Regions from separate parts of the Quadrisphaera setariae genome, predicted to be linked through region 3. Evidence: predicted binding sites of a transcription regulator. Region 3 holds the regulator's gene; each other region holds the start of a gene.
The links. The regulator LexA, encoded in region 3, represses DNA repair genes until DNA is damaged. The targets are predictions, from matches to a motif close to TCGAACANNTGTTCGA.
Positions count from the first base shown of each region.

Region 1: a site for LexA is predicted at 5,522-5,537, ahead of ruvA (Holliday junction branch migration protein RuvA). Genes of this name have one in related genera too.
Region 2: a site for LexA is predicted at 6,236-6,251, ahead of FMM08_RS16910 (glycoside hydrolase family 127 protein). Genes of this name have one in related genera too.

Region 1 is NZ_VKAC01000002.1:87,028-96,420, forward strand. Features, by position in the region: gene FMM08_RS03605 (hypothetical protein) at 1-118, opposite strand, end outside; gene FMM08_RS03610 (TetR/AcrR family transcriptional regulator) at 118-570, opposite strand; gene FMM08_RS23300 (Uma2 family endonuclease) at 882-1,241, shown strand; gene FMM08_RS03620 (aminoacyl-tRNA hydrolase) at 1,269-2,021, opposite strand; gene kynU (kynureninase) at 2,018-3,325, opposite strand; gene pdxT (pyridoxal 5'-phosphate synthase glutaminase subunit PdxT) at 3,374-4,030, shown strand; gene FMM08_RS03635 (YebC/PmpR family DNA-binding transcriptional regulator) at 4,102-4,848, shown strand; gene ruvC (crossover junction endodeoxyribonuclease RuvC) at 4,866-5,504, opposite strand; gene ruvA (Holliday junction branch migration protein RuvA) at 5,661-6,308, shown strand; gene ruvB (Holliday junction branch migration DNA helicase RuvB) at 6,308-7,489, shown strand; gene yajC (preprotein translocase subunit YajC) at 7,501-7,878, shown strand; gene secD (protein translocase subunit SecD) at 7,946-9,393, shown strand, end outside.
Region 2 is NZ_VKAC01000010.1:173,667-183,059, forward strand. Features, by position in the region: gene otsA (alpha,alpha-trehalose-phosphate synthase (UDP-forming)) at 1-1,351, opposite strand, end outside; gene FMM08_RS16890 (serine/threonine-protein kinase) at 1,502-3,487, shown strand; gene FMM08_RS16895 (DsbA family protein) at 3,601-4,377, shown strand; gene FMM08_RS16900 (vitamin K epoxide reductase family protein) at 4,377-5,078, shown strand; gene FMM08_RS16905 (LacI family DNA-binding transcriptional regulator) at 5,091-6,113, opposite strand; gene FMM08_RS16910 (glycoside hydrolase family 127 protein) at 6,285-8,306, shown strand; gene FMM08_RS16915 (extracellular solute-binding protein) at 8,390-9,393, shown strand, end outside.
Region 3 is NZ_VKAC01000012.1:39,709-49,101, forward strand. Features, by position in the region: gene FMM08_RS18115 (carbohydrate ABC transporter permease) at 1-687, opposite strand, end outside; gene FMM08_RS18120 (extracellular solute-binding protein) at 700-2,079, opposite strand; gene FMM08_RS18125 (glycoside hydrolase family 2 protein) at 2,200-4,236, shown strand; gene FMM08_RS18130 (purine-cytosine permease family protein) at 4,214-5,659, opposite strand; gene lexA (transcriptional repressor LexA) at 5,838-6,518, shown strand; gene FMM08_RS18140 (Nramp family divalent metal transporter) at 6,515-7,981, opposite strand; gene FMM08_RS18145 (NAD(P)/FAD-dependent oxidoreductase) at 8,023-9,204, opposite strand; gene FMM08_RS18150 (OsmC family protein) at 9,218-9,393, opposite strand, start outside.

The DNA.
Region 1 (9,393 bases), on a different contig from region 3:
CCGTGGCCCCGCGGACCGCTGAGAGCGGCACCACCAGGCGCCGCCGGAGCGCCCACAGGGCGTCGAGGCCCACGAGCCGCACCTCGAGCTGTCCGTCGCTGACCCTGATGCGTGCCATCACGCCCTCCTCGTTGCTGGTGTCGTCGGGGTCGGACCGGTGGGGACCACGGGGGGCGCCTCCGCCTCGGGGAGGTCGTCCTCGAGGTGGGCTCGCTCCAGCAGGCGCCGCCCGAGGACCGTGACGGCAGTCGGGCCGAGCGCGCCACAGGCGTCGCGGACGAGGTCCCGGACCTCGTCGTCGTGGGGTGCCAGCTCCAGCGAGGCCACGAGCAGCAGGTCGAGCGCTCGCTCGTCGTCTTCGGGGGCCTCGCGGGGGCTGGAGGTGTGGCGGGCCAGGGCGGCCAGGAAGAGGCCGCGCTTGCTGCCGAAGGCGCCGTAGAGGCTGCCGCGGTGCAGGCCGGTGGCGATGACGAGGTCGTCGACGGAGGTCGCGGCGTAGCCGAGGTCGGTGAAGCAGTGCGTGGCGGCGTCCACGACGACCGCCTCGTCGAAGCTCCTGGGTCGGGCCATGGCCCCATCCTCGTACATGGATGAACGGTCAGTCAATAACAGGGACGGGCACGTCACCGGTCTGGCGCGCTGTCGGACGTCGCAGGGAGGGTGGCCCGCGTGAGCGCGCAGCCCCTCGAGAGCGACCCGGAGGTCCACCGCGTCGGCGTCACCCGCGAGCAGTTCGACCGGATGGTCGGACCCGACGGCTGCGACAGCCCTCCGGTGGAGCTGTTGGAAGGGGTGCTGGTCGAGGTGGTGCCGCAGGGGTGGGAGCACGACGAGGTCGTCGGCGAGCTGGGCCACGCCCTGGCGCAGACCGTGCCGGTGCCGTGGCGGGTGCGGACGCACTCACCGTTCTGGCTGGCCCCCGGTCGCAGCCCGAGCCTGGTGTCGCCGTCGTCCTGCGTCGCCCCGGAGCGCACCCCGACACCGCGGCCCTCGTGGTGGAGGTGGCGCAGTCGAGCCAGCGGCTCGACCTCGTGCACGAGCCGCGCGTCTGCGCGGCTGCCGGGGCTTCCGTCTGCGGGGTGGTCGACCTGCCGGCCCACGAGGTCGTCGTCCACACCGGTCCGGTCGAGGGCGGCTGCGCGAGCGTGGAGCGGGTGCCGTGGTCGGCGGCGCTCGTCGTGACCATCGAGGGCCACGAGCTGTCGCTCGTGCTCGACGAGCTGCTCGCCGACTCCAGCTGACGCTGGAGGTGTCCGAGCGCGGGTGGGCTAGCCCTCGAAGCCGGCGCTCACGGTGACGGTGCCCGGGGCCACCTCGGTGTAGCCGGCGTCGCGGACGTCCACCCGCTGCGACGCCGGCAGCGCGGGCGCCCCCTGGGTGACGACGACAGCGAGGCCCGTGGCCACGTCGGGCTCTGCGCCGGCCAGCCACCCGGCGACGGTGGCGCGGTCGAGGCGCTCGAGGGCGAGCTGCGCCGCGTGGCCGACCTGAGCGACGGCCTTGCCGGTGCTCATCCCCACTCCCGGTGCCAGTCGGATGGTCAGCACGGGCCCCACGGGGGTGGCTGACTGGGGGTACCTCCCGCTTGCGGGGGATCCCTGCCCGCGGGGAGGGGACTCGGGGTCGGTGAGCTCCAGGCCTCCGACCTGCAGGTCCCGCAGGACCTTCGGGGCGTCGTCGCGCGGGTGCGGTGCGAACGCCCGCACCCGCGCGGAGCCCGCCCGGGCCTCGACGTGCTCCAGCTGCGCCGTCCGCTCCCAGCGGGATCCGCGCGCGCGGCGACCGATCTTGCGGATCCGCTGGCCGCGCCACCGGGTCACAGCGTCGTGGAAGACGCCGTCGGGCTCGGTGGTGCGCTCGTCGACGAGCAGGGCGACGACGGCGCGGGCCGCCGCGACCAGCACGTCGGTGTGCGCCGGGGGACCGCCGGCGTCCTCCCGCTCGACCCTCACCACGAGCGAGAGCGCCCACGGCTCCTCCTCCGGCGGGAGCCAGGACCGCTCGTCCGGCTGCTCGCTCACGTGACCGTCGGCCGCTCGGCGTGCTCGGCAGCCTCGTGCTCGCCAGCGTCGAGGACGGCCCGCAGCGCGACGACGGCGGCCATCACGTCGGCGTGGGAGAGGTACAGCGGCGCGACGCCCCACCGCACGACGTCGGGCGCGCGGAAGTCGCCCTCGACGCCGCGGGCGTGCAGCGCGCGCGACAGCCCCCACGCCTGCGGGTGGCGCAGCGCGAGGGCGCTGCCGCGGCGGTCCGCGTCGCGCGGGGTGACCACCTCGACCTCGGGCACCAGGGCGTCCAGCGCCTCCAGGGCGAAGCCCGTCAGCGACACCGACCTCGCGCGCACCGCGTCGACGTCGACGTCGTCGTAGGCGGTCAGGGCGGCCTCCAGCGCCAGCAGGCTGATCATCTGAGGCGTGCCCGTCCGGGCCACCGCGATGTCGGGGGCCGGGGTGTACTCGCGGGTCATGGCGAAGGGCTGCGCTGCGGAGTTCCAGCCCGGCACGGGGTTGGCGAAGCCCGCCTGCAGGCGGTGGGGCACGTAGACCCACGCCGGGGCGCCCGGGCCCCCGTTGAGGAACTTGTAGCTGCAGCCGACCGCGTAGTCGACGTCGTTCGCGTCGAGGTCGGCGGGCACCACCCCGGCGGAGTGGCACAGGTCCCACAGCGCCAGCGCGCCGGCGTCGTGGGCGGCCCGGGTCAGCCCGGGCAGGTCCCACAGCTCGCCGGTGCGGTAGTCGACCTGGCTGAGGGCCAGCAGGGCGACCTCGTCGCCGCGGGCGGCGAGCACGGACGGCACGTCCGGCGGCGCGGCGAGCACGACCTCCAGCCCTGCCAGGCGGGCGTCGGAGGCCAGCACGAACAGGTCGGTGGGGAAGGACCCGGGATCGGCGACGACGACGCGGCGGCGGTCGTCGTGCCTCTTCGCCTCGGCGGCCGCGGCCAGGTGGACCTTGTGGAGCTGGACGCTGGTGCAGTCGCCCACCACCACCTGGCCGGGAGCCGCCCCGACCAGCGCGCCGATGCGGTCACCGACGCGCTGCGGTGCGCCCCACCACCCCTCGGTGTTCCACCCGCCCACGCGCGCCCGGCCCCACTGGCGCTGCACCGCGTCGGCGACGGCGGGCGCCACCGCGCGCGGCAGGGCGCCGAGGCTGTTGCCCACGAGGTAGACCGAGCCGTCGTCGGGCAGGTCGAAGCGCTCGCGCAGGTCGCCCAGGGGGTCCGCGGCCTCGAGCCCGGCGGCGCGCTCGGCCAGCTCCGGCGGGGCGGTCGCCGGAGTGGTCGCCGCCGGGCCGGCCGGGTGATCATCAGCAGTGGTCACCCGCCCATCCTGCCGGGCTGGGACCATGGACCCGTGAGCGCTGCACCCGTGACCACTCCCGGACCCTCGGCGGCCCCCACGGCCAGGTCCTCCGGCGACGGGCCCCTCGTGGGCGTCCTGGCGCTCCAGGGGGACGTCCGCGAGCACGCCCGCGCGCTGGAGGCGGTGGGAGCCCGCGCCGTGCCGGTGCGGCGCCCGAGCGAGCTGCGCGCGGTGGACGCGCTCGTGCTGCCCGGCGGGGAGTCGACCACCATCGACAAGCTCGCCCGCCGCTTCGAGCTGCACGACCTGCTGCGCGAGCGGATCGCCGACGGCATGCCGGCCTACGGCTCGTGCGCCGGGCTGATCATGCTGGCGGACCGCCTCGTGGACGCCATCCCCGGCCAGCAGACCTTCGGCGGGCTCGACGTGCTGGTGCGCCGCAACGCCTTCGGCCGGCAGGTGGAGTCGTTCGAGGAGGACCTCGACGTCGACGGCGTCGAGGGCGGCCCGGTCCGCGCGGCCTTCATCCGCGCGCCGTGGGTCGAGCAGGTCGGCGACGGCGTGGAGGTGCTCGCGCGCACCCGCACGGCGGCCGCGGCCGACCGCGTGGTGGCCGTGAGGTCGGGCAACCTGCTCGCCACGTCCTTCCACCCGGAGATCACGGGCGACCACCGCGTCCACGCGCTGTTCGTCCGGATGATCGATGCCGCCGCTCAGCGGTGAGCGGCGCCGCCCGCCCTCGGTAGGATGGGCTGCTGACCTGATCTGACCAGCGAGCCCCGAGGAGGTGTGCGATGTCGGGCCACTCCAAGTGGGCGACCACCAAGCACCAGAAGGCCGTCAAGGACGCCAAGCGCAGTTCGGCCTTCGCCAAGCTCATCAAGAACATCGAGGTCGCGGCCCGCACGGGCGGCGGTGACCCGGCCGGCAACCCGACGCTCTACGACGCCATCCAGAAGGCGAAGAAGAACTCGGTGCCGAACGACAACATCGACAGGGCGGTCAAGCGCGGCTCCGGCCAGGAGACCGGCGGCGCCGACTACCAGACGATCATGTACGAGGGCTACGCGGCCCACGGCGTGGCCGTGCTCGTCGAGTGCCTCACCGACAACCGCAACCGCGCGGCCTCCGACGTGCGGGTGGCCTTCACGCGCAACGGCGGCACCATGGCCGACCCGGGCAGCGTGGCCTACCTCTTCACCCGCAAGGGCGTCGTGGAGGTCCCCGCCGAGGGGCACGACGAGGACGACGTCCTCGGCGCCGTGCTGGACGCGGGTGCGGAGGAGGTGAACCGCGTCGGTGACTCCTTCGAGGTGGTCTCCGAGGCGACCGACCTCGTGGCCGTCCGCACGGCGCTGCAGGAGGCGGGCATCGAGTACGACTCCGCCGAGGCCTCGTTCGTCCCGTCGATGCAGGTCCCGCTCGACGCCGAGCAGGCGCGCTCGGTGCTCAAGCTCATCGACGCCCTCGACGACCTGGACGACGTCCAGAACGTCTACGCCAACCTCGACGTGCCGGACGGGGTCCTCGAGGACGCCTGAGCGTCCTCCGGTGACGGTCACCGCGTCTTCGCGGGGACCTTCCACTCCTTCGGCTGGGCCCGTGCCGCTGCGGCGGCGCGGGCCCACGCCGTCTGCGCCGCCGTGGGGGCGCCGGCGCTGCCGGCCACGGAGGCGAGCGGGTCCGCGTGGTAGGCGGTGTCCTGGCCCGCGGCCAGCGCCGTGGGGCCGCCGCGCCACAGGTGGCAGATCGCCAGCGCCAGGCCGTCGGCGGCGTCCGCGGGCCGCGGCGCCTCCGCCAGGGCGAGGATCTTCGTGATCATCAGGGTGACCTGCGCCTTGTCGGCGCGGCCGTTGCCGGTCACCGCGGCCTTCACCTCGCTGGGCGTGTGCGTGGCCACCGGCAGGCCGTGCTGCGCGGCCAGCATCATGGCGATGCCGCTGGCCTGCGCCGTCCCCATGATCGTCGAGACGTCGTTGCGGGCGAAGACCCGCTCCACCGCCACGGCGTCCGGCAGGCACTCCCTCAGGACGGCGGTCAGCCCGTCCGCCACCTGCAGCAGCCGCTGCGCCAGCGGCAGCTCCGGCTCCGTGCGCACCACGCCGACGGCCACGAGCTTCGCCCGGCGCCCGGGCAGGCCGTCCACCACGCCCCACCCGCAGCGGGTGAGGCCCGGGTCGACCCCCATGACGCGCACCCGTCCAGCCTCGCACGTCGCACGCCCGTTCGGGTGACGACAGGTGACGTGGCGTCACGCAGCCGCAGCCACCGTCGAGCTGTCGGTGGGCCGTGCGAGGGTGACCCGCGTGACGTCGTCTGTGCCCTCCCGGATGGTCCCCGCGGCGGTGGCCCCGTGATCGCCTCGGTGCGCGGCACCGTGCTCTCCCTGCGCCTGGACGGCGTCGTCGTGGAGGTGGGGGGCGTCGGCATGCTCGTGCACACCACCCCCCGCACCCTCGCCGACCTGCGGCGCGGGGCCGAGGCGCTGCTCCACACGAGCCTCGTGGTCCGGGAGGACTCCCTCACCCTGTTCGGCTTCGCCGAGGCTGACGAGCGCGACGTCTTCGAGGTGCTCCAGTCCGTCACCGGCGTCGGCCCGCGCCTGGCGCTCGCGGTGCTCGCGGTCCACTCCCCGGAGGAGCTGCGCGTCGCTGTCGCCTCCGAGGACCTCGTGGCCCTCAAGCGCGTGCCGGGCATCGGCCAGAAGGGCGCCCAGCGCATGGTGCTCGACCTCGCGGACAAGATCGGAGCCCCGAGCGGCGAGGTCCCCGCTCCGCGGGCCGGTCGCGCAGCGGCCGCTGCCGCGCCGGTGGCAGCCAAGCCCACCCCCTCGCCCGTGGTGGAGGCGCTCGTCGGCTTCGGCTTCAGCACCAAGCAGGCGGAGGACGCCGTCGCAGCGGTCACCGCGGACGGCGGCGCTGGGGGAGAGGGCGGTGACGGGTCCGGTGCTGACCTCGCCACCACGCTGCGCGCCGCGCTGCGCCACCTCGGGCGGCACTGATGGGTGACTCCTCCCGCGAGCTCTCGGGGTCGGGGCAGCCGGGGGACGACGACGGCGCCCTCGGCGTCCGGCTCGTGGAGCCCGGTGCCGACGACACCGAGCGCGCCGCGGAGAGCGCCCTGCGCCCCAAGCGGCTGCGCGACTTCGTCGGCCAGCAGGTGGTGCGCGACCAGCTCTCCATCGTGCTGGAGTCGGCGCGGGCGAGGGGCCGGGCGCCCGACCACGTGCTGTTGTCGGGTCCCCCCGGGCTGGGCAAGACCACGCTCTCGATGATCATCGCGGCCGAGCTGGGCACCAACCTGCGCATCACCTCCGGCCCGGCCATCCAGCACGCCGGGGACCTCGCCGCGGTGCTCACCTCCCTGGAGGAGGGCGACGTCCTCTTCGTCGACGAGGTGCACCGCGTCGCGCGCCCCGCCGAGGAGCTGCTGTACGTGGCCATGGAGGACTTCCGCGTCGACGTCGTCGTCGGCAAGGGGCCCGGGGCCACCGCCATCCCGCTCGACCTGCCGCCCTTCACCCTCGTCGGGGCCACCACGCGCGCCGGGCTGCTGCCGGCGCCGCTGCGCGACAGGTTCGGCTTCACCGCCCACCTCGACTTCTACTCCGCTGGGGAGCTGCAGCAGGTGCTGCACCGCTCCGCGGCGCTGCTCGGGGTCGCCCTCACGAGCGAGGGCGCCGCCGAGGTCGCCCGTCGCTCGCGCGGCACGCCCCGCATCGCCAACCGTCTGCTGCGGCGGGTCCGCGACTGGTCGCTGGTGCGCGGCAGCGGTGCCAGCGGCGGCAGCGCCGTCGTCGACGAGGCCTCCGCCCGGGCGGCCCTCGAGGTGTACGAGGTCGACCCCCTCGGCCTGGACCGCATCGACAGGGCCGTGCTGCGCGCGCTGTGCCGCACCTTCGGGGGCGGTCCGGTGGGGCTGTCGACCCTGGCGGTCTCGGTGGGGGAGGAGGCCGAGACGGTGGAGACCGTCGTCGAGCCGTTCCTCGTGCGCGAGGGCATGATCGGGCGCACCCCGCGCGGTCGTGTGGCGACTGACGCCGCGTGGCGCCACCTGGGGCTCGAGCCGCCGCTGAACCGGCCCGGTGGCCTGCCCGGCCAGCTGGAGCTGGGCGAGCCGGGCGGAGGGCGCTCCCCGGAGCACCTTCCGCGAACGCCGGATGCTCCCGGCGACGGCAGGTAGGGTCGCTGCCGATGGACGCCTTGATCCTGCTGCTCCCGATCGCCCTGCTGCTCTTCCTCATCCTGAGGGGACGCAAGCAGCAGCGGTCCGTCGCCGACCTGCAGTCGTCACTGGCCGTGGGCCAGCGCGTCATGACGGCCTCCGGGCTGTACGGCACCGTCCTCGAGGTCACCGACACCACGGTCGACCTCGAGCCGTCCCCCGGCGTGCGGATGACCTGGGCCCGCGCCGCGGTCGCCCGCGTCGTCGACGCCCCGGTCAAGGACGCCGACGGCGTCACCAGCAGCGATCCGTCCTCCGCGTCGACGGCCCTGCCGCCGGTCGACGGCGGCACCGCCCCCGGCGCTGCGGGCACCGCTGGCGATGCCCCGGAGCGGCACGACCGCTGATCCCACGGCGCACCCCGCGCCGCTCACCGTCGGCCCACGGGCCGGCCTCCGTCCGGAAGAGACCCCGTTGGCACGCTCCCGATCCTCCACGTCCCGCGCCCGGCGCTCCCTGCTGTGGCTGACGGCGCTCGTCGTCGCCCTCGTCGCGGGCCTCGGCTCTGCGGTGCAGTGGGGAGGCGCCACCTGGACGCCCAAGCTGGCCCTCGACCTCGCCGGTGGCACGCAGATCATCCTCACGCCCCAGCTGCGCGGCGGTGAGACCGCGAACCAGATCACGCCCCAGACGATCGCTGACGCCATCACGATCATCCGCCAGCGCGTCGACTCCTCGGGCCTCACCGAGGCGGAGATCACGAGCTCCGGCGGCAACAACATCATCGTCAGCCTGCCCGGAGACCCTGCTTCGCAGGCCGGTGCCGTCGAGCTCGTGTCGCAGTCCGCGCAGATGCGGTTCCGACCGGTGCTCTACGTCGCCTCTGCGGCGCCCGCCGCCCCCGCGCCGACCGACGGCGCCACGCCGGCGGCGACCGACGGCGCGACGCCCGGCGCCACCGGTGCTGCGAGCCCGGAGGCCTCGGCCCCGGCTGCCACGCAGAGCGTGACCGGCGCTCCGGCGCCCTCCGAGAGCCAGCAGGGCAGCCGCCTGCCCGGCGCGCTGCTGTCCGGCGCCTCGCCCGCGGCGACCGCGGCGCCCTCCGACACCGCCAGCCCCGCGGCGACCGACGCGGCGACCCCGGCGGCGACCGACGCCGCGAGCCCGGCGGCGACGCCGGCTCCGAGCCCGACCAGCCCGAGCGACCTCAGCCAGGTCACGCCGGAGCTGCTCGCGCAGTTCCAGGCGCTCGACTGCAGCAACCCCGTGCAGGTGGGCACCCAGCTCGACGACGTGGTCGACGGTCCTGTCGTCACGTGCGACGCCACGGGCGCGGAGAAGTACATCCTCGGACCGGTCGAGGTCGAGGGCACCGACATCGCCGACGCCACGGCTGGCCTCGAGACGACCAGCACCGGTGCGACGACCAACCGGTGGGTCGTCAACCTCAGCTTCGACAGCCAGGGGCGCGAGGAGTTCGCCGCGACCAGCACGCGCCTGTTCGGCCTGCAGGCCCCGCAGAACCGCTTCGCCATCGTGCTCGACGGCACCGTGGTCTCGGCGCCGACCATCCAGAGCCCCATCACGGACGGCAACGCGCAGATCAGCGGCTCCTTCACCCAGGAGACGGCGACCACGCTGGCCAACCAGCTCAAGTTCGGCGCCCTGCCGATCTCGTTCACCACGCAGAGCGTCGAGCGGATCTCCGCCGTCCTCGGGTCCGAGCAGCTCGAGCGCGGCCTCCTCGCCGGCGCCATCGGCCTCGTGCTCGTGGTCCTCTACTCCCTCGCCCAGTACCGGGCGCTCGGCCTGGTGACCGTCGCGAGCCTCGTGCTGGCGGCGGGCATCTCCTACCTGGTCACGGTGCTCCTGGGCTGGAACCAGGGGTACCGCCTGAGCCTCGCGGGCGTCGCCGGCTTCAT
Region 2 (9,393 bases), on a different contig from region 3:
CGCGCCGTCGCAGCTGGCGCATCCGGCGGGTCTGCTCCTTCTCCGGCATCTCCAGCGCCTGGTGGACCGCGCGCTTGAGGCCGGAGATGTCGTGGGGGTTGACCAGGAGCGCCCCGCCCAGCTCGTCGGCGGCGCCCGTGAACTCGCTGAGCACCAGCACGCCGCGCTCGTCGAGCCGTGAGGCCGCGTACTCCTTGGCCACGAGGTTCATGCCGTCCCGCAGCGCCGTGACGAGCATGACGTCGGCGGCCTGGTAGAGCGCGGACATCTCCTCGCGCGGCTGGTTGTGGTGCAGGTAGTGCACCGCCGCGCGCCCGATCGAGCCGTGCTCGCCGTTGATGCGGCCCACGGCCAGCTCGATCTCGTCGCGGAGCTGGCGGTAGCTGTCCACGCGCTCGCGGCTGGGGGTGGCCACCTGCACCAGCACCGTGTCCTCGGGGTCGACGACGCCGTCGTCGAGGAGCTCCCCGTAGGCCTTGAGCCGGTGCATGATCCCCTTGGTGTAGTCCAGCCGGTCCACGCCGAGCAGCAGCTTGCGCGGCGCTCCGAGCTCGAAGCGCACCTCGGTCACCCGCGACTGCACCGACGGCTGCGCGGCCAGCTCCTCGTAGGCGGGCGTGTCGATGGAGATCGGGAACGCCGCGGCGTGCACCTGGCGCTCTCCGCGGTCGTCGTCGCGGACGGTGATGCGGTGCCGTCGGCTGTCGAGCCCGAGGAGGCGCCGGCAGACCCGCAGGAAGTTGTTGGCGTCGGACTGCCGCTGGAAGCCCACGAGGTCTGCGCCCAGCAGGCCCTCGACCACCTGCCGGCGCCACGGCATCTGCGCGAAGAGCTCGTACGGCGGGAAGGGGATGTGGTTGAAGAAGCCGATCTTGAGGTCGGGGCGCAGCTCCCGCAGCACGGCCGGCACCAGCTGCAGCTGGTAGTCCTGCACCCACACCGTCGCCCCGCGGGCGGCCTGGGCGGCGGCCGCCTCGGCGAAGCGCCGGTTGACCTTGACGTAGGCGTCCCACCAGGCCCGGTGGTACGTCGGCACGGCGATGACGTCGTGGTAGAGCGGCCACAGCGTGTCGTTGGAGAAGCCCTCGTAGTAGGTCGAGACCTCCTCCTCGGACAGCGGCACGGGCACGAGGTGCATGTCCTCGCCGTCGAACGGCTCCGGCGCCTCGCCGGCGTCTCCGCTCCAGCCGACCCAGGCGCCCTCCGCGCGGCGCATCACCGGCTCCAGCGCCGTCACCAGACCGCCGGGGGAGGTTCGCCAGGAGGTGCTCCCGTCGTCAGCGACCACGCGGTCGACGGGGAGCCGGTTGGCCACCACCACGAAGTCGTACTCGCCCACGGCCTGCGGCACCGGCGTCAGCTCCCCGCTCGTCCAGCAGCTCCCACCGGCCCCCCGGGAGCTGGCTCGGACCCGACCCTAGGCGGGCGTCGTCCGCCCCGCGACCGCCGCCCCGCCGCGCCGCGCCACGCGAGGGGGCCCTCCGCCGCGTACCGTGGCGGGGTGGACGCCAGGACCTCGGGGCTCGGCGCGCGCGACAGCGCCGCCCTCCGCGCGCCCGGTCCGCCCACCGGGACGCCGGCGTCGCAGGGCCCCGCGACCCCGTCGGTCATCGGCCGGCTGGGCCCCTACCGCCTCCTGCAGGTCATCGGCGGCGGCGGCATGGGCGTGGTCCACCTGGGGCTCGACCCGGCCGGGCGGGCGGTGGCCATCAAGGTGCTGCGACCCCACGTCGCCGCCGACCCGTCGGCGCGCAGCCGCCTGGCGCGTGAGGTCGACGCCCTCCAGCGGGTGCGCTCGCCGCGCGTCGCCGAGGTCCTCGACGCCGACCCCGACGCTGACCAGCCCTACGTGGTCACCGAGTTCGTCCCCGCTCCGCCGCTCGACCTGCTGGTCGAGCGCGAGGGTCCCCTCGGGGGCGCCGCGCTCGGCCGCCTCGGCCTGGGGCTGGGCGACGCGCTCGCAGCCATCCACCACGCCGGGGTGGTCCACCGGGACCTCAAGCCGGGCAACGTGCTCGTGGCCGACGGCGACCCGGTGGTCATCGACTTCGGCATCGCGCAGGTGGCCGACGACGTCCGGCTCACCAGCGCGGGCCTGGTCATGGGGACCCCGGGGTACCTGGCGCCCGAGGTGCTCGACGGCGCGTCCCCCACCTCCTCCGGCGACTGGTGGGGCTGGGCCGCCACCCTCGCCTTCGCCGCCACGGGCCGCCCCCCGTTCGGCACCGGGCCGTCCGAGGCCGTGCTGTCCAGGGTCCGACGGGGCGCGGCGGACGTCACCGGCGCCCCGGAGCCGCTGGTGGGCCTGCTGCGGTCCGCGCTGTCGCCGGAGCCCTCGCTGCGCCCCCCGCCGCGACGCCTGCGCCAGGCCGTGCAGGCGCTCCTGGACCCCGACGTCGGCACGTGGCCGCCCGTGCGCACCGGCTCCAGCGCCGCGCCCACGGCGGCCGTGCCGCTCCACCGACCCGCTGCACGCACCTCGGCCGTTCCAGCTCTGCACGTGCAGCCCTCCTCCGCGCAGTCCTCCACCGCGCTCCCCGAGACCACCGTCATGCCGGAGGCGGCGCCGCCGCTCGACGGCGCCCCGCCGGAGGCCGCTCCCGTCCCCTGGCCCGAGCCGGCGGCCCGCAGCAGCGGCCCCGCCCGGAGGGCCGAGGCGCCCACCGAGCTGGTGGGCGGGCTCGCCGCCGCCCGGCCCGAGCGGTCGGAGAGCACCAGGGTGCTGCCCTCCGAGGCGCCCGTGACGCGCCCGCACGACAGCGCTCAGCACGACCGGACCCAGGTGGTCCCTCCCTACGACGGGACCCACCGCGCCGGCGCTCCGTACGAGCCCCCGCCGGGCTACGAGCGGCCTGCGCCCCCGGCGCCGGCCCCCCCGTACGCACCCATCGGAGAGGGGGCCGAGCAGGGCCGGCCCGCCACCGGCGCGGTGCTGCTCCTGCTGCTGCTCGTGGCCGTGGCGCTCGGCGCCGTGGCGCCGCTGGTCGCGGCGTCCGCCGTCGCCGTCGCCGTCGTGCTGGCGCGCACGGTCGACAGGTCGGTCGCCGCCGTGGTCCGCCGGCGCTACGAGCGGGGCCCGCGCCGCTCCGACGGCACCGTGGCGGCGCTGGCGCTGCCGGGCCAGCTGCTGGTGGCCCTGTTCGCGTCGCTGCCCGCCCTCCTGCTGCCCGCGGCCATGGCCGTCAGCACCGCCTTCCTCGTGGGGTGGGCCATCGCGCCGCAGAGCACCCCCGTGCCGGGGCAGGCGCTGCCGCTGGCGGCGGCCGTGCTCGTGGGAGCGGTGACGGCCTGGTGGGGGCCGGGCAGCCGGACCGTGCGCCGAGGCTCCCGCACGGCGGTCCGCGGGGCGCTGCCCGGACGGACCAGCAGCCGCGTGGCGGTCTCCGTGCTGGCGCTGGTGCTGGTGGCCTGCGTCATCGTGGTGGTGAACAGCGGCGGCACCCCTGACTGGACCCCGCTGACCGACGCTCCACCCGGCCTGGGCTGACGACGCCGGGCCGTCCGGCGGGAGCCGCAGGCCCGCGCCACGTCGACGTCCAGCGACCTCCCAGGCGGCGCCCGTAGCCTGGGGAGCTGACCGGACACCCTGGAGGAAGCCCCGTGCCCGACCGGCCCACCACCAAGGACGCCCGCCGCGACGCCGCGCGCGAGAAGGCCCGCCAGATGCGGGAGGCGCAGGCCCGCAAGCAGCGGCGCAACCGCGTCCTCGCCATCTCCGCCGCTGCCGTGGCGCTGGTGCTGGTCGTCGGCGCCGTGGCGTTCGGCATCAGCCGCGCCGGTGGGGGCGAGCCCGCAGCCGCGCCGCCCGGGGTCACCGCTGACGGGGGGATCGTGCTCGGCAAGAGCGACGCCCCGCACACCATCACGATCTTCCAGGACTACCAGTGCCCGGTCTGCAAGGCCTACGAGGCCGCGGTCGGCCCGTGGCTGGACCAGCAGGTCCAGGCGGGCACCACCAAGCTCGAGTACCGGCCGCTGACCTTCCTCGACAGCCAGTCCGGCGGCACGAAGTACTCCACGCGCGCGGCGAACGCCGCGTACTGCCTGGCGGGTCAGCAGGGGGCGGACTTCTACGAGTTCAACACCGCCATGTACGTGGAGCAGCCCGAGGAGGGCGGCACCGGCCTGACCGACAGCAAGATCGTGTCCATCGCGAAGGCCGCCGGCGGTGACGTCGGCACGTGCATCGCGAACGGCACCTACGACGACTTCGCCCAGCAGATGAACGACGCGGCGTTCAAGCTCACGGACTCCCAGGGCCAGCGGGTGGTCAACGGCACCCCGACGGTCCTCGTCGACGGCAAGCTGCTCCAGAACTCCCAGGGCGGGGCTCCCGGCCAGCAGGAGCTGGCCCAGGCCATCGGCGTCGCGGGCTGATGAGCGCTCGCAGCGGCGTGCGACCCCCCGCTCCGCGCGCGTCGTCGTCCTCCGCTGTCTCCGAGGACGACGACGCACCGCGAGTCGCCGAGGGACACCTCTCCGCGGACCCGGTGCCCCCGCGCCGCCTGGGGCTGCTGCTGACCGTCGGCGGCGTGATCGGCTTCCTCGCGGCGTTCACGCTGACGGTGGAGCGCATCAAGCTGCTCCTCGACCCGACGGGCTACACGCCGTCCTGCGACATCAACCCGTTCATCTCCTGCGGGTCGGTGATGGTGACCTGGCAGGCGCGGCTGTTCGGGTTCCCCAACCCGCTCATCGGCATCGCGGCCTTCGCCGTCGCGACCACGCTGGGGGTCCTCCTGCTGTCCGGCACCCCGCTGCCGCGCTGGGTGCGGGCGGGCTGGCAGGTGGGCATCACCCTGGGGTTCGTCTTCATCTGCTGGCTGATGACCCAGAGCCTCTACTCGATCAAGGCGCTGTGCCCGTGGTGCATGGTCGCCTGGGCGGTGGTCATCCCGATGTTCTGGACCACCACCGTCGACTCCCTCGACCGCGGGACCATCCCGGTGCCGCGGGGAGCCCGCCGGGCCGTCGCCGCGCTGGTGGAGTACCGGCTGCTGCTCACGGTGCTGACGGACCTGCTCGTCGTCGTCCTCATCGCCCAGGCCTTCTGGGACCAGTGGGTCGCCCTCGTCTGAGGGTTCTGAGCCTCAGGCGCCGAGGGTCGAGGCGCGCAGCACCAGCTGCGCGGGCAGCACCGTGCGGGGCGGCACGTCACGCCCGTCCACGGCGTCGAGCAGCAGCTGCGCAGCGCGCCGCCCCACCTCGGCCAGGCGCAGGTCCACGGTGGTCAGGGGCGGGCGCGAGGCCAGCGCCATGACGTCCCAGTCGTCCACGCCCGTCACGGCGACGTCGTCGGGGACCGACCGGCCCAGCTCGCGCAGCCGGTCGCAGACCCCTCGGGCGATCTGGTCGCTGCCGCAGCTGACGGCGTCGAGGTCGGGGTGGTGGCGCAGCAGCACGTCCACGGCCTGGCGGCCCCACTGCTCGCTCCAGGCGCCGAACAGCGGCTCGCCGGCCAGCGCCCCGCCGAGCGCACCGACCACGGCTGCGGCCCGCACGCGGGCGCTGTGGTGCTCGGGCCAGCCGGTGACGTGCCCGACGCGTCGGCGGCCGAGGTCGAGCAGGTGCCGGGCGGCGTCGGCGGCGCCGGCGGCGTCGTCCACCACGACGTTGGTGTCGCCCTCACGGGCCGAGGGCTGGAAGGCGTAGACCACCGGCACAGCACCGGCGGCGGCGCCGAGGTCGACCGGTGGGCGCGGGTCGGTGCGCCGGCCCGTGACGATGACGCCGTCGACCCTGCGGCTCGCCAGCATCTTCAGCAGGTGCTTCTCGCGCAGGGCGTCGTCGCGGGTGTCGCACAGCAGCACCGCCATGTCGCCGGCGCCGAGGGTGTCCTCGGCGCCCTGCAGCACCGGGGCGGTGAAGCGCCCGAAGCTGTCGGTGGTCACGAGCCCCACGGTGAAGCTGCGCCCGGAGGACAGGGCGCGTCCGACCCCGTCCGGGGTGAAGCCGAGCTGCTGGGCCGCCTGCCGCACGCGCTCGACGGTCCCGGGGCGCAGCTGCCCCGTGCCGTTGAGCGCCTTGGAGGCGGTGCCGGGGGAGACCCCTGCCAGTGCCGCGACGTCGACGATGCGCACCGCCGGTCGGCGGTGCACGGTCCTGCTGGTCACTGGCACCTCCTCGCCTCGGAGCGATCGAGCTTTCCTGTCTGTCGTCCCCTGCGGGCCGATCGTAGACCCCATGACCATCTCCACCAGGGGTTGTCTGGTGGGCAGCATCGCGGCTACGGTTCCAGAAAACGTGTTCCTAGCGTTCCGCGACGATGCGAGAGAAGGATCCGCGTGGCCTCGACGACCACCGCCCAGACCACCGCCCAGGGCGCCGGGCCGGCCGGTGCCGCACCGGTGGTCGCCGGCCCCGTCCGCCCCACCCCGGGCACCACGGCGCTGCAGCCGGTGGCCCCCGGCGCCGCCCGCATCACCGGCGGCTACTGGGCCGACCGCCAGCGCGCCAACCGCGAGAACGCCATCCCCACCGGCCGCGAGCGCCTCGAGAGCGCCGGCAACCTCACCAACCTGCGCATCGCCGCGGGCACCGCCCCCGAGGGCGCGCAGGTCACCGGCCCGATCTTCATGGACTCCGACGTCCACAAGTGGCTCGAGGCGGCGGCGTGGGAGCACGGGCGCGAGCCCAGCGAGCAGCTGCTCGGCTGGATCCGCGAGCTCACGGCGGAGGTCGCGGCGGCGCAGGCCGAGGACGGCTACCTCGACTCCGTGGTGCAGGTGCAGGACGGCTCCCTCGGGAAGCGCGGGCGGTACGCCGACCTGCCGTGGAGCCACGAGATGTACTGCGCCGGGCACCTGTTCCAGGCGGCCGTCGCCGTCAGCAGGGCGACCGGTGAGCGCGGGCTCCTCGACGTCGCCGTGAAGCTGGCCGACCACCTCGACGCGACCTTCGGCGACGGCGAGGGGCAGCTGCGCGACGTCGACGGGCACCCCGTGGTCGAGATGGGCCTGGTGGAGCTGTTCCGCGAGACCGGTGAGCGCCGCTACCTGGAGCTGGCGCGCTGGATGGTCGAGGCGCGCGGCACCGGGATCATTGAGGGCCACGGCAAGGAGCCGACGTACTTCTCCGACCGGGTGCGGGTGCGCGAGGCCACCACGGTGGAGGGCCACGCGGTGCGCGCGGTGTACCTGACCGCCGGTGCCGCCGACGTGGCCGCGGAGACCGGTGACGCCGAGCTGCTGGCCGCCCTGGAGCGGCAGTTCGCCCACATGTGGGCCACGAAGACCTACATCACCGGCGGCCTCGGCTCGCGCTGGGACTGGGAGGCCTTCGGAGACCCCTACGAGCTGCCCAGCGACCGCGCCTACGCCGAGACGTGCGCCGCCATCGGGGGGATCCAGTGGGCCTGGCGGATGCTGCTGTCCACCGGGGACGCCCGTTACGCCGACGCCGCGGAGCGCATGCTCCACAACGGCTTCCCCGCCGGCGTCTCCCTGAGCGGTGACGAGTACTTCTACGTGAACCCGCTGCAGTTCCGGGACGGCTCCCACCCCTTCGAGAACCGCAGCCCGGCGCACGGCCGCCGCGGCTGGTTCGACTGCGCGTGCTGCCCGCCCAACATCATGCGGACCCTCTCCAGCCTCGACGGCCACCTCGCCACCACGGGCGCCGTCGACGGCACCGAGGGCGTCCAGCTGCACCTGTTCGCGCCGAGCTCGCTGACCGCGCAGGTCGAGGGCGTCGGTCCGGTGCGCCTGGCCGTGGAGACCGGGTACCCGTGGGACGGCGGCGTCCGGGTGCAGGTGGAGGAGGTCGGTCAGGGGGAGCCCGTCGACGGCGCGCAGTGGACGCTGTCCGTGCGCGTCCCCGCCTGGGCCGCCGGGGCCACCGCCCGCGTCGGCGACCAGCAGCTCCAGCCGCAGCCCGGCACCTACCTCCGCGTGACGCGCGCCTGGGCCGCCGGTGACGTGCTCCAGCTCGACCTCCCGCTCGACGTGCGCCTCTCGCGCGCCGACCGCCGCGTCGACGACGCCCGCGGCGCCGTCGCCCTCGAGCGCGGCCCGCTCGTGTACGCCCTCGAGCAGGTCGACCAGCCCGAGGGGGTCCTCGTCGACGACGTCGTGGTCGACGCCGGCGCTCCGGTCGGCGTGGAGCGTCGCGACGACCTGCTGGGCGGGGTCGTCGTCCTCCACCCGCGCGGCCGCTCCGCTGGGCACGAGGGCGGTGGGGCCACCTGGCTGCCCGCGGCCGAGCCCGAGCCGGCGCCGGGGAGCGACGTCGAGCTCACCGCCGTGCCGTACGCGGTGTGGGCCAACCGCGGCGTCGGCCCGATGCGGGTCTGGCTGCCCGTGCGCTGACCGGGAGCCTCCCCAGACCCCGCCGGGTCCGCCCGTCCAGCAGGGCGGACCCGGCGGCACCCAGCACGGAAGGGGGCGCAGCGGTGCGCACCAGACGGGAGTTCCTCGCCCTGGCGGGGCTCGCAGGCCTGGCCGGCGTCTCGCCGGCGCTCGCGGGGTGCGGCAGCGGAGTGCTGCCGGCCCCCGACACCACCGCCGCGGGCTTCGGGCAGGACGCCACCGGCGTGCTCCGCCTGTGGGCCCGCTCCGACACCCAGACCGGCACCCAGGCGGTGGTCGACGCCTTCCACGCCAGCCAGGACCGCATCCGCGTGGAGCTCACCCCCGTCCTCGGCACGCAGTACGTCACCAAGCTCGCCACGGCCATCCGCGCCCGGGCCGTCCCGGACCTGCTGGCGATGAACGACATCGACACGATCCTGTTCATCGTCCGCGACGTCTTCACCGACCTCACCGACCTCGTGGCCCAGCTGCCGGGGCGCGAGCAGCTGAGCCCGGGCCAGACGGCGCTGTCGACCCTGGACGACAGGGTCTACGGGCTGCCGTTCCTGGCCGACGACTCCGTGCTCTGGCACAACACCGAGCTGCTGGGCCGCGCGAGCGTCGACCCGGCGTCCCTGACCGACCTCGACGGGTGCCTGGCCGCCGCCCGCGCCGTGCGCGAGCTGGGCGGCGACACCTACGGGTGGTCGCTGGCGGGCAACGCCAGCGGCATCATCGGCTTCGTCACGCAGCCCCACACCTGGGCCGCGGGGACCGACATGATCTCCGGAGAGGTCGGGGAGCAGCGCGGCGGGATCGAGGGCAACGGCGCCCTGCGGGCCGTCCTCGACTTCTACAGGACGATGTGGTCCGAGGGCCTGATGCCCCGCGGCAACTTCTCCGACACCGGCACCTCGTGGGGCTCGGACTTCACCGCCGGCGAGGTCGGGCTGCTGCCCGGCAACTACTTCGCCGCCGTCATGGACCAGCCCGCCGAGGTCGCCGCCCGCACCGGCGTCTCGCTCCTGCCCGGCCCCACCGGCGGGGTCTCCTTCTTCACCGGCGGTGACAACCTCTGCATCCCGCGTGGCGCGCAGAACGCCTC
Region 3 (9,393 bases):
GCCCAGCAGCGGGATGGTGATGAACCGGATCTGCTGCCAGGGGGTGGCGCCGTCGGTGGCGGCCGCCTCGTACAGCTCCCGCGGGATGTCCTGCAGACCGGCCAGGTACAGCACGAAGTTGAAGCCGATGGTCCACCAGATCGTCGCGATGGCGATGCCGACCATGGCCAGCGACGGGTCGGCCAGGACGGCCGTGGGCGACAGGCCCACCAGCTGCTCCAGCCACGGCCACAGGCCGGTGTCCGGGGTGAAGATGTAGACCCAGATCAGGGAGATCGTGGCCGACGGCAGCACGTAGGGAAGGAAGAACGCCAGCCGGAAGAACCACTGGCCGCGCTGCACGCGGTTGGCGAGCACCGCGATGACGAAGCTCAGCACCACCAGCGGCGGGGTGGTGTAGATCGTGAACTGCAACGTGTGCCACATCGAGGACCAGAAGTCCTCGCGGCCGAACATCTCCGCGTAGTTGGCGAACCCGGCGAAGCTGCCCAGTCCGCCCTGCACGAGGGAGGTGTTGAAGAAGCTGGAGACGATCATGTAGATCGTCGGGGCGATGAGGAACAGCAGGTAGAAGAACGCGAACGGGGCGACGAACAGCCACCCCGCCTTCGCGTCGGTGCGGCGGGCGCGCGGGGCCTGCTGCGGCGTGGTCGCCGAGGGTGCCGGCGCGGCGGTGATCGAGGTCATCGTCGGCTCCTGTCAGGCGTTGGCGGTCGTGCCCGCGACGGGGCTGGGGGTCTCCAGGTAGGTGCGCAGCTGCACCTTGATCGCGTCGAGCGCCTGCTGCGGGGTGGCCAGCTGCTGCTGCACCAGGCCGATCTGCGACCCCACGGTGTTCTCGAACGTCGAGCCCGAGCCGGAGTACCAGCCCGGCGGGTCGTACTTGGCGATCTCGGCGGCGGCGGCGTAGTCCGCCTGCGGCTCCAGCGCCTTGTACTCGGCGGACTCCAGCGTGGCGGTGAGCGCCGGCACGTGGCCGCCCTGCGCCCAGGTCAGCGACTGGTCGAGCAGGGACTTCACGAAGCCCATCGCCAGCTCCTTCTGGGCGTCCGTGCGGTCCATCTTCGGGAGGATGAACGTGTGGGAGTCGCCCTGGGCGGCCGGCACGTCGAAGATCTGCGGGATCGGCACCATGCCGAACTCGAAGCCCTCCACGGACTGCGCGGTGGTGATCTCCCACTCGCCCTGGGTCTGGAAGCCGACCTTGCCGGTGTACAGCTGCGTGCCGGCGCCGGCGTAGTCGACGGTGGGGGTGAGCAGGCCGCGCTTGGCGAGGTCGCCGATGTAGGCCATCGTCGCCAGCGCCAGCTCCTCGTTGACGGTGAGCTCCTGCCCGTCGTCGCCGAGGAAGTCGGTGGCGCCGTCCATCTGCCAGTACAGGGTCTGGAAGAGGCGCCAGGAGCCGGAGGTGTCGCCGACGTTGGAGGCCGACCACGCGGCGCCGCCGGTGACGCCGGCGATGGCGGTCAGCGCCGCCTCGAAGGCGTCCTTGCCCTGGATTGGCGCGAGCTTGCCGTTCCCGTCCAGCAGCCCGGCCTGCTGGCAGACCTGCTTGTTGAAGAACAGCACGTAGGGGTGGGTGTCGAGCGGGATCGTGTAGTAGCTGCTCCCCACCTTGCCGGCCTCCCACACGGACTTCGTGAAGGAGGAGCTCGACAGCCCGGCGAGGCCGAGCAGGTCCTCGGTGATGGGCTCGAGCAGCCCGGCCTGGGCGAGGATCGTGGCACGGGTGGCGTGGGCCACGGCGACGTCCGGCGGCTTGTTGCCCAGCGTGGCCAGCACGACCTTGGTGTAGTACGGGTTGCCCCACGCGAAGGTGGCGGCGGTGAGGGAGTCCGGGGAGCCCTGCTGCTTGCGGTACTCCTCGAGCATCGTCTGCAGGCGGGCGCCGTCGCCGCCGCCGAACAGGTTCCAGAACGTGACCGAGTCGGGGTTGAGCGGGGTGCCCGCCACCCCCGCGGCCAGCGGTGAGCCGCAGCCGGACAGGCCACCGGCCAGCCCCATGGCTCCCAGCCCCGCGAGTCCCCCGGCCAGCACCTTCCGCCGGCTGGGGTGCTGCTCAGGCAGCCTCCGCGACATCGCAGACATCATCGACCTCCTCGTCGTGCGCTGGCCCGGAGTCTGCAGGGTCCGCCCATGATTTGCAACGATGGAAACGCAGGGGTGGCGCCGCCGCGGCGGCGTGGCACACTCCGGCCCGTGGCAGAGACGGCACCGCTCCCCCGCGCCAGCACGCAGCCCGGGGAGCACCCCCGCCCGCAGCTCCTGCGGCAGCACTGGACCGACCTGGGCGGCACGTGGCAGCTGGGCCTCGTGCCCGCGGGAACCCCCGCGCCGAAGGGCCTGTGGCGGGGCGCCAGCAGCGAGGACCTGGCCGACAGGACGGGCTTCGACCGCGACGTCGTCGTCCCCTACCCGCCGGAGAGCACCGCCTCCGGCGTCGGCGAGCAGGGCCCGTTCGCCGAGCTCTGGTACCGCCGCGGCCTGCGGCTGCGCGACGTCGCCGGCGCCGACGCGCTGGCGGCCGACGGGTCGGGGGCGCGGCTGGTGCTGCGCTTCGGCGCCGTCGACCACAGCGCTCGGGTCTGGTTCGACGGGCACCTCGTGGCCGAGCACACCGGCGGGCAGACGCCGTTCTCCGCCGACGTCACCGAGCTCCTGACCCCCACCGGCGCCGGGTCTGGCCTGGACCTCGACCGCGAGCACGTGGTCGTCGTCCGCGCCGTCGACGACGCCCGCGACCCCGAGCTGCCCCGCGGGAAGCAGGACTGGCACGACGCCCCGCACGCCATCTGGTACCGCCGCACCTCCGGCATCTGGCAGACGGTGTGGGCCGAGGTGGTGCCGGCCGTGAGCATCGAGCACCTCACCTGGACCACCGACCTCGTCGGCGCCACCGTGCACCTCGTCGCGGAGCTGTCGAGCACCCCGCTGGAGCCGGCCAGCCTCGCCGTCCGCCTCTCCCTCGGAGCTCACGACGATGACGAGCGCGTGCTCGCCGAGGCCGTCGTCGCCGTGCCCGGCCACGCCGAGCGCGGGGGCCCTCGTGTGGAGGTGGCCCTCGCGGTGCCGCTGCTGCGGCACGGGCAGGAGCGCGAGGCGCTGCTGTGGAGCCCGGAGCACCCGCACCTCGTCGACGCGCAGGTGCGGCTGCTCGCTGGTGGCCCTGCCTCGCCGGCCGGTCCTGGTGCCGAGCTCGACGCGGTGGCCAGCTACCTCGGGATGCGCTCGGTGGAGGTGGGCGCCGGGCAGCTGCTGCTCAACGGCACGCCCCACACGCTGCGCTCGGTGCTCGACCAGGGCTGGTGGCCCGACACCCACCTCGCCGCCAGCGCCGAGCGCCTGCGCAGCGAGGCGCAGCTGCTGGCCGACCTGGGCTTCGACTCGGTGCGGATCCACCAGAAGGTGGAGGACCCGCGCTTCCTGCACTGGTGCGACCGGCTCGGCATCACGGTGTGGGCCGAGACCGCCAACGCCTACGCGTACACGGCGCGGGCGGTGTCGCTGCTCACGGCGGAGTGGCTGGAGGCGGTCCGCCGCGACGCGAGCCACCCGAGCGTCGTCGCGTGGGTGCCGCTCAACGAGTCCTGGGGCGTGCAGGACGTCGCCTCCAGCGCCGGTCAGCGCTCGTACGCGACGGCGCTCGCCGCTCTCACGCGTGCGCTCGACCCGACCCGACCCGTCATCAGCAACGACGGGTGGGAGCACACCGACTCCGACCTGTGGACCGTCCACGACTACACCGACTCGGGCGAGGTGCTCGCGGCCCGGTACGGCTCGCCGGAGGCGGCCGCGGCGCTGGTGGGCGTGCCCTCGCCGTCGTCGTCCTCGGCCCGCGTGACCGCCAACGGGCGGCGCCTGCGGGTGGCCGGGGGCGCTCGGAGCTCCGACCTGGCCGACGTCGAGCGCCCGCTGGTGCTCAGCGAGTTCGGCGGGGTGCGCTTCACCCCTGCCGCCGACGACGCTGACGGGGACTCCTCAGCGCCCGAGGGCGCGACGTGGGGGTACTCCACCGCCTCCGACGCCGACGACTACGCCCGGCGCCTGGGCGACCTGCTCGGCGCCGCGAACGCGTGCGTGGAGGCGGGCGGCCTGGTCGGGTGGTGCTACACGCAGCTGGCCGACACCCTGCAGGAGGCGAACGGCCTGGTCACCGAGGACCGCACCCCCAAGCTGCCGCTGGATCGGCTGCGCGCGCTCGTCACCGGCGAGGTCAGCGACCCGTCCGCCGGGTGAGCGCTCCGGTCCGCAGGGTCCTCTTGGCGGACGGCGTGAGCAGCAGCTGCCCCACGAAGCCGATCGCCAGCGCGGCGAGCACGCCGAGGTTGGCGAAGGTCCAGTCGCCGCTCTTCCCGCCCAGGCCGAGCGGGCCCAGCAGGTAGCCCTGCCACCCGAGCCAGGTGGCGCTGGTGTTGACGACCAGCCCCCACCCGACGGCGGTCGCGGCCAGCAGCAGCACCACCGGGCCCCAGCGCACGGACCCGTACTGGCCCGCGGGGTCGAACAGCGCGACGTCGTCGTAGGCGCCGGAGCGGCGGACGAGGTCGGCGATGGCAGCACCCGCCCACGCGGCGATCGGCACGCCGAGGGTGATGAGGAAGCCCTGGAAGGGGGTGAGGAAGTCCTCGGAGACGAACACGACGTAGACCGCGCCGGCCACCATCAGCGCCCCGTCGACCAACGCCGCCACCCAGCGCGGGGCGGGCAGGCCGAGGGAGAGCAGGGCCAGTCCGGAGGAGTAGATGTCCAGCACGGCGCCGCCCACCAGCGAGAGCACCGCGACCACCGCGAACGGCACGAGGAACCAGGTGGGCAGGCCCGTGGCCAGGGCACCGATCGGGTCGGTGCTGGCGCCGTCGTAGAACTCCGGCGAGGAGGCCGCCAGCAGCACCCCGAAGCCCAGCAGCACCAGGGGTGCAGTCGCGCCGCCGAACGTCGTCCACCACACCACCCCGGGGCGCGAGGAGTGCCGGGGCAGGTAGCGGGAGTAGTCGCCCGCGGCGTTGACCCACCCCAGCCCGAACAGGGTCATGCTGAACACGGTGGCGCCGAGCAGCGCCTGCCAGGTGCCGTTCGGGGCCGCGGTGACGGCGCCCCAGTCGAGGCGCCCGGCCGTCAGCGCGAGGAAGACAACGGTCAGCACGCCGGTCACCCACGTGATGACGGCCTGCAACTTCATGATCGCCTCGAAGCCGAGGACACCGGCGCCCACGACCAGCAGGACGACGACGACGAGCGCGACCGCCTTGGTGACCGTCCCGCCGCCCCAGCCCAGCGTCGTGAACACGGTGGCGGTGGCCAGCGCCGCGAGCGAGACGAGGACCGTCTCCCAGCCGACGGTGAGCAGCCAGCTGATGGCCGAGGGGAGCCTGTTGCCGCGCACGCCGTAGGCGGCGCGCGAGACGACCATCGTCGGGGCCGAGGCGCGGGTGCCGCCCAGGGCCACGAGCCCGCACAGGAGGAACGACGCGACGATCCCCACCACCCCGGCGAGCAGCGCCTGCCACCAGCTGACGCCGAAGCCGAGCACGAAGGCCCCGTTGGCGATGCCGAAGACGGAGACGTTGGCGGCGAACCAGGGCCAGAAGAGGCTCGAGGGCCTGCCGCGCCGCTCGGACTCGTCGATGACGTTGAGGCCGTTGACCTCGACGCGCGACAGCGACGGCGGCCCGGGGGTCGCGGTGGTCGGCGAGGTGGTCGACGAGGCGGACGACCCGGGGGGCAGCACGACGGAACAGTACGGGGAGCAGCGCGGGAGCAGCAGGGCCCGCCTCCTCGTCGTCCGCCGCGTCGAACGCGTGTTTGAGATCGCGTGCTCGATCCACTACCCTGCGTGCGTGGCGACGACGGCCCCGAAGGGCACCTCCGGTCGAGCTGACGACCTCACCAGCCGGCAGCGAGCCGTGCTCGACACGATCCGCGAGTCGGTCACCAGCCGCGGCTACCCGCCGAGCATGCGGGAGATCGGCAAGGTCGTCGGGCTGCACAGCCCCAGCAGCGTCGCGCACCAGCTGGTGACGCTCGAGCGCAAGGGCTACCTGCGCCGCGACCCGAACCGCCCGCGCGCCATCGAGGTGGTCGACCCCGGCCGCACCGCGGGCCGCGGCGCCGCGGCAGCCGTCCCCGCGGTCCCGGAGAGCGAGGAGACCGCCTTCGTGCCGCTGGTCGGGCGCATCGCCGCCGGCGCACCGCTGCTCGCCGAGCAGGAGGTGGAGGACGTCTTCGCCCTGCCGCGCCAGCTGGTGGGCGAGGGCGAGCTGTTCACCCTGCGCGTCGTGGGCGACTCCATGGTCGACGCCGCCATCTGCGACGGCGACTACGTGGTGGTCCGCCGCCAGCCCGTCGCCGAGAACGGCGAGGTGGTCGCCGCCATGATCGACGGCGAGGCGACGGTCAAGGTGCTGCAGCGCCGCGGCGGCGGCGTTCAGCTGCTGCCCCGCAACGCCGCCTACTCCCCCATCGACGGCACCGAGGCCACCATCCTCGGCCGCGTCGTCACGGTGCTGCGCTCGCTCTAGCCGAACAGCTTGGGGAGCTGCTGGCCGAGGGTCAGCACCGTCGCCGTGCCGTAGATGAGGATCGCGAGCACCAGCAGCGCCAGCCGCACGCCCCTGACGCGCAGCGGCGCCGGGAGCAGCTTGCGGTTGGTGGCGATGAGCAGCGCCGAGTAGATCGTCATCATGAGGCCGCCGACGGTGGCGGAGACGACGACGAGCGCGATCGGCTGGTCGAAGCCGATCAGCAGCACCACGGCGCCGATGGCCACCAGGCCCCAGGTGAGCCAGAAGTAGATGCGGCTCTCGTCGGCGCTCTTGAGGTAGCTGGTCTTCAGCACGTCCGCTGCCATGCGGCTCGTGTAGTCGGTGATGCCCAGGGCAGCGCCGAACAGCGAGAACGCGCCGATGATCCAGAAGAAGACACCGAACCAGGTGCCGACGGCCTCGGCCAGCTGCTCGCCCTCGACCCGCACGAACTGGATGTCGTTCGGCAGGTCCTCCAGGCCGAAGACGGTGGAGTAGGCGAGCAGCGAGGTGAAGAAGATCGACACCACGGTGATGGCGACGAACGTGCTCAGCTGCTCGACGTTGGCGAAGCGCCACCAGCCGCGCCAGCGCCGCAGGTTCTCCTCGCCCTCGGGCCCCTCGGTGCGGAAGACGTAGCCGGTGCTCGGCACCGCCTCCGGCTCACCCGTCACCGGGCTCTGCAACCGCGGCACGTAGTGGCCCATGCCGAAGCCCTTGTCGCGGATCCAGTTGGACTGCACGAGGTTCTGCCCGCCACCGGCACCAGCGAAGATCATCGCGCCGAAGAGGGTGGCGAAGCCCAGCTCCGCAGCCGGGAAGCGCGCCTCGGTGACGATGGTCGGCACGTCGCGCCAGGCGGTCGCGGTGATGGCGGCGAAGGCCCCCACCACGAGCAGGAGCATCACCGCCGCCACCTTGACCATCTGGATCTTCTCCAGCGCCACGTACACCACGGGAGCCAGGGTGAGGATCAGTCCGATCGCCACCAGCAGCCCGATGGCGATGAACCGCGGCGTCCCCCCGGTGAGGAAGCTGATGAGCGTCGCCGAGCTCGTGGCCCACCCGGGCCAGAGGTTGGCGCCGTAGGTGAGGATCGCGAACACCAGGCCCCAGTGCGGCCAGAACCTGCTGAACCCGGTCACCGCCGTCTCGCCGGTGGCCAGGGCGTACCGCTCGATCTCCATGGTCACGAAGTACTGCGTGACCACGCCGACCAGCGCCGCCCACACGAAGACCAGCCCCACCTGGGAGGCGATGAACGGGAACAGCACGAACTCGCCGCTGGACAGGCCGACGCCCGCGGCGATGATCCCCGGCCCGATGAGCGGCAGCCACCGCGACGGCGGTTTCGGGAGCTCGCGGACCTCCGGGACGGCGAGCTTCGAGCCGCGGAACGGGTCGAGGACTGAGGTCGCACTGGGCGGTCGGTGACCGGCCGCGTCGTCGCGGGTGGACATGCCCGCCACCGTGGCGCAGGTCGCGCCTCCGCGCGAGCCGATCAGCCCGCGAGCAGGGCTCGACCCATGCCGCGCACGACCCGGGAGGTGAGCCGGCCGCGGGCCAGGCCGATGTCGGCGACGTCGTCGAAGACGCCGGTGTCGCGGGCCGACGCGCGCAGCGCCGCGTGCAGCAGCCGGTCGCTGCGCACGAGCCGCGCGGCGAGATCCGTGTGGCGCAGGTGCCCGACCAGCGCCTCGCCGAGCATGCGGTCGTACCGGCCACCTCCGAGCGCCGCGCGCCCGGCGAGGACGCCCGAGAGCACCGCGTAGTAGATGCCCTCCCCCGTCACGGGGTTGACGAGGCTGGCGGCGTCACCGGCGAGCAGCACGCGCCCCACCGACCAGACGCCGCTGCGGCCCGTCGAGAGCGGCAGCGGGTGCCCGGCCACCTGCTCGGCGCCGGCCGTCGTCCCGGGGAGCAGCTCCTCCAGGCGCTCCAGCAGGCGCGCCCGCGTCGGCGCGGTCCCCGCACTCGAGCGCGAGTCGACCAGCTGACCGAACCCCACATTCGCGCGCCCGTCCCCCACCGGGAAGGACCACGCGTAGCTGGGGCGGTCGGTGTCCTCGGAGAACGCCAGCACCTGGACGCCCTCGTGCTGGGGCAGCACGGGCGCGTACGCGCGGACGGCGATCGCCGTCGTCCCCCGCCGCTGCGGCGGCACGACCGCCGGGCCCAGGGCCCGCCGCACCTCGGAGTGGGCTCCGTCAGCGCCCACCGCGATGCGGCCGCGGACCACCTCGCCGTCGGACAGGACGACGCCGACCCCGGCTCCGTCCTGCAGCACGTCGCGCACGCGGGCCCGGCGCAGCACCGCGCCGCGCTCGACGGCCGCCCTCACCAGGCGCTCGTCGAGGACGGCGCGGGGCACCACCTGGGCGGGACGGCTCATCGCCTCCTCGACCACCGGGACCCCCGGCGCCCCCACCACGGAGATCCGCAGCCGCGGCGCCACCGGCCAGTCGTCGAGCAGGCCGGTGACGCCGACGGTCTCCAGGACGTCGAGGGCGTGGGGGGCCACGCCGTCCCCGCAGACCTTGTCGCGCGGGAAGTCGGCGCGGTCCAGGAGCAGCACCTTCGACCCCGGACGCTGGTGCAGCGCCCCCAGCGCCGCCGCCGAGCCCGCCGGTCCGGCGCCGACGACGACGAGGTCCCAGTGCTGCTCACGACCGTGCTGGCTCACACGCCGGATCCTGTCAGGCGGCGAGCTTCACGGTGAGGTCGGACCCGGCCAGGGCCTTGGTGAACGGGCAGATCTGCTGGGCCTGCTCCAGCACGCGCTCGGCGACGTCGTCGGCGAGGCCGCTGACCTCCAGGGTGATGTGGGAGGTGTAGCCGGCCTCCTCCGCCGTGGTGAGGACCACGTGGGCGG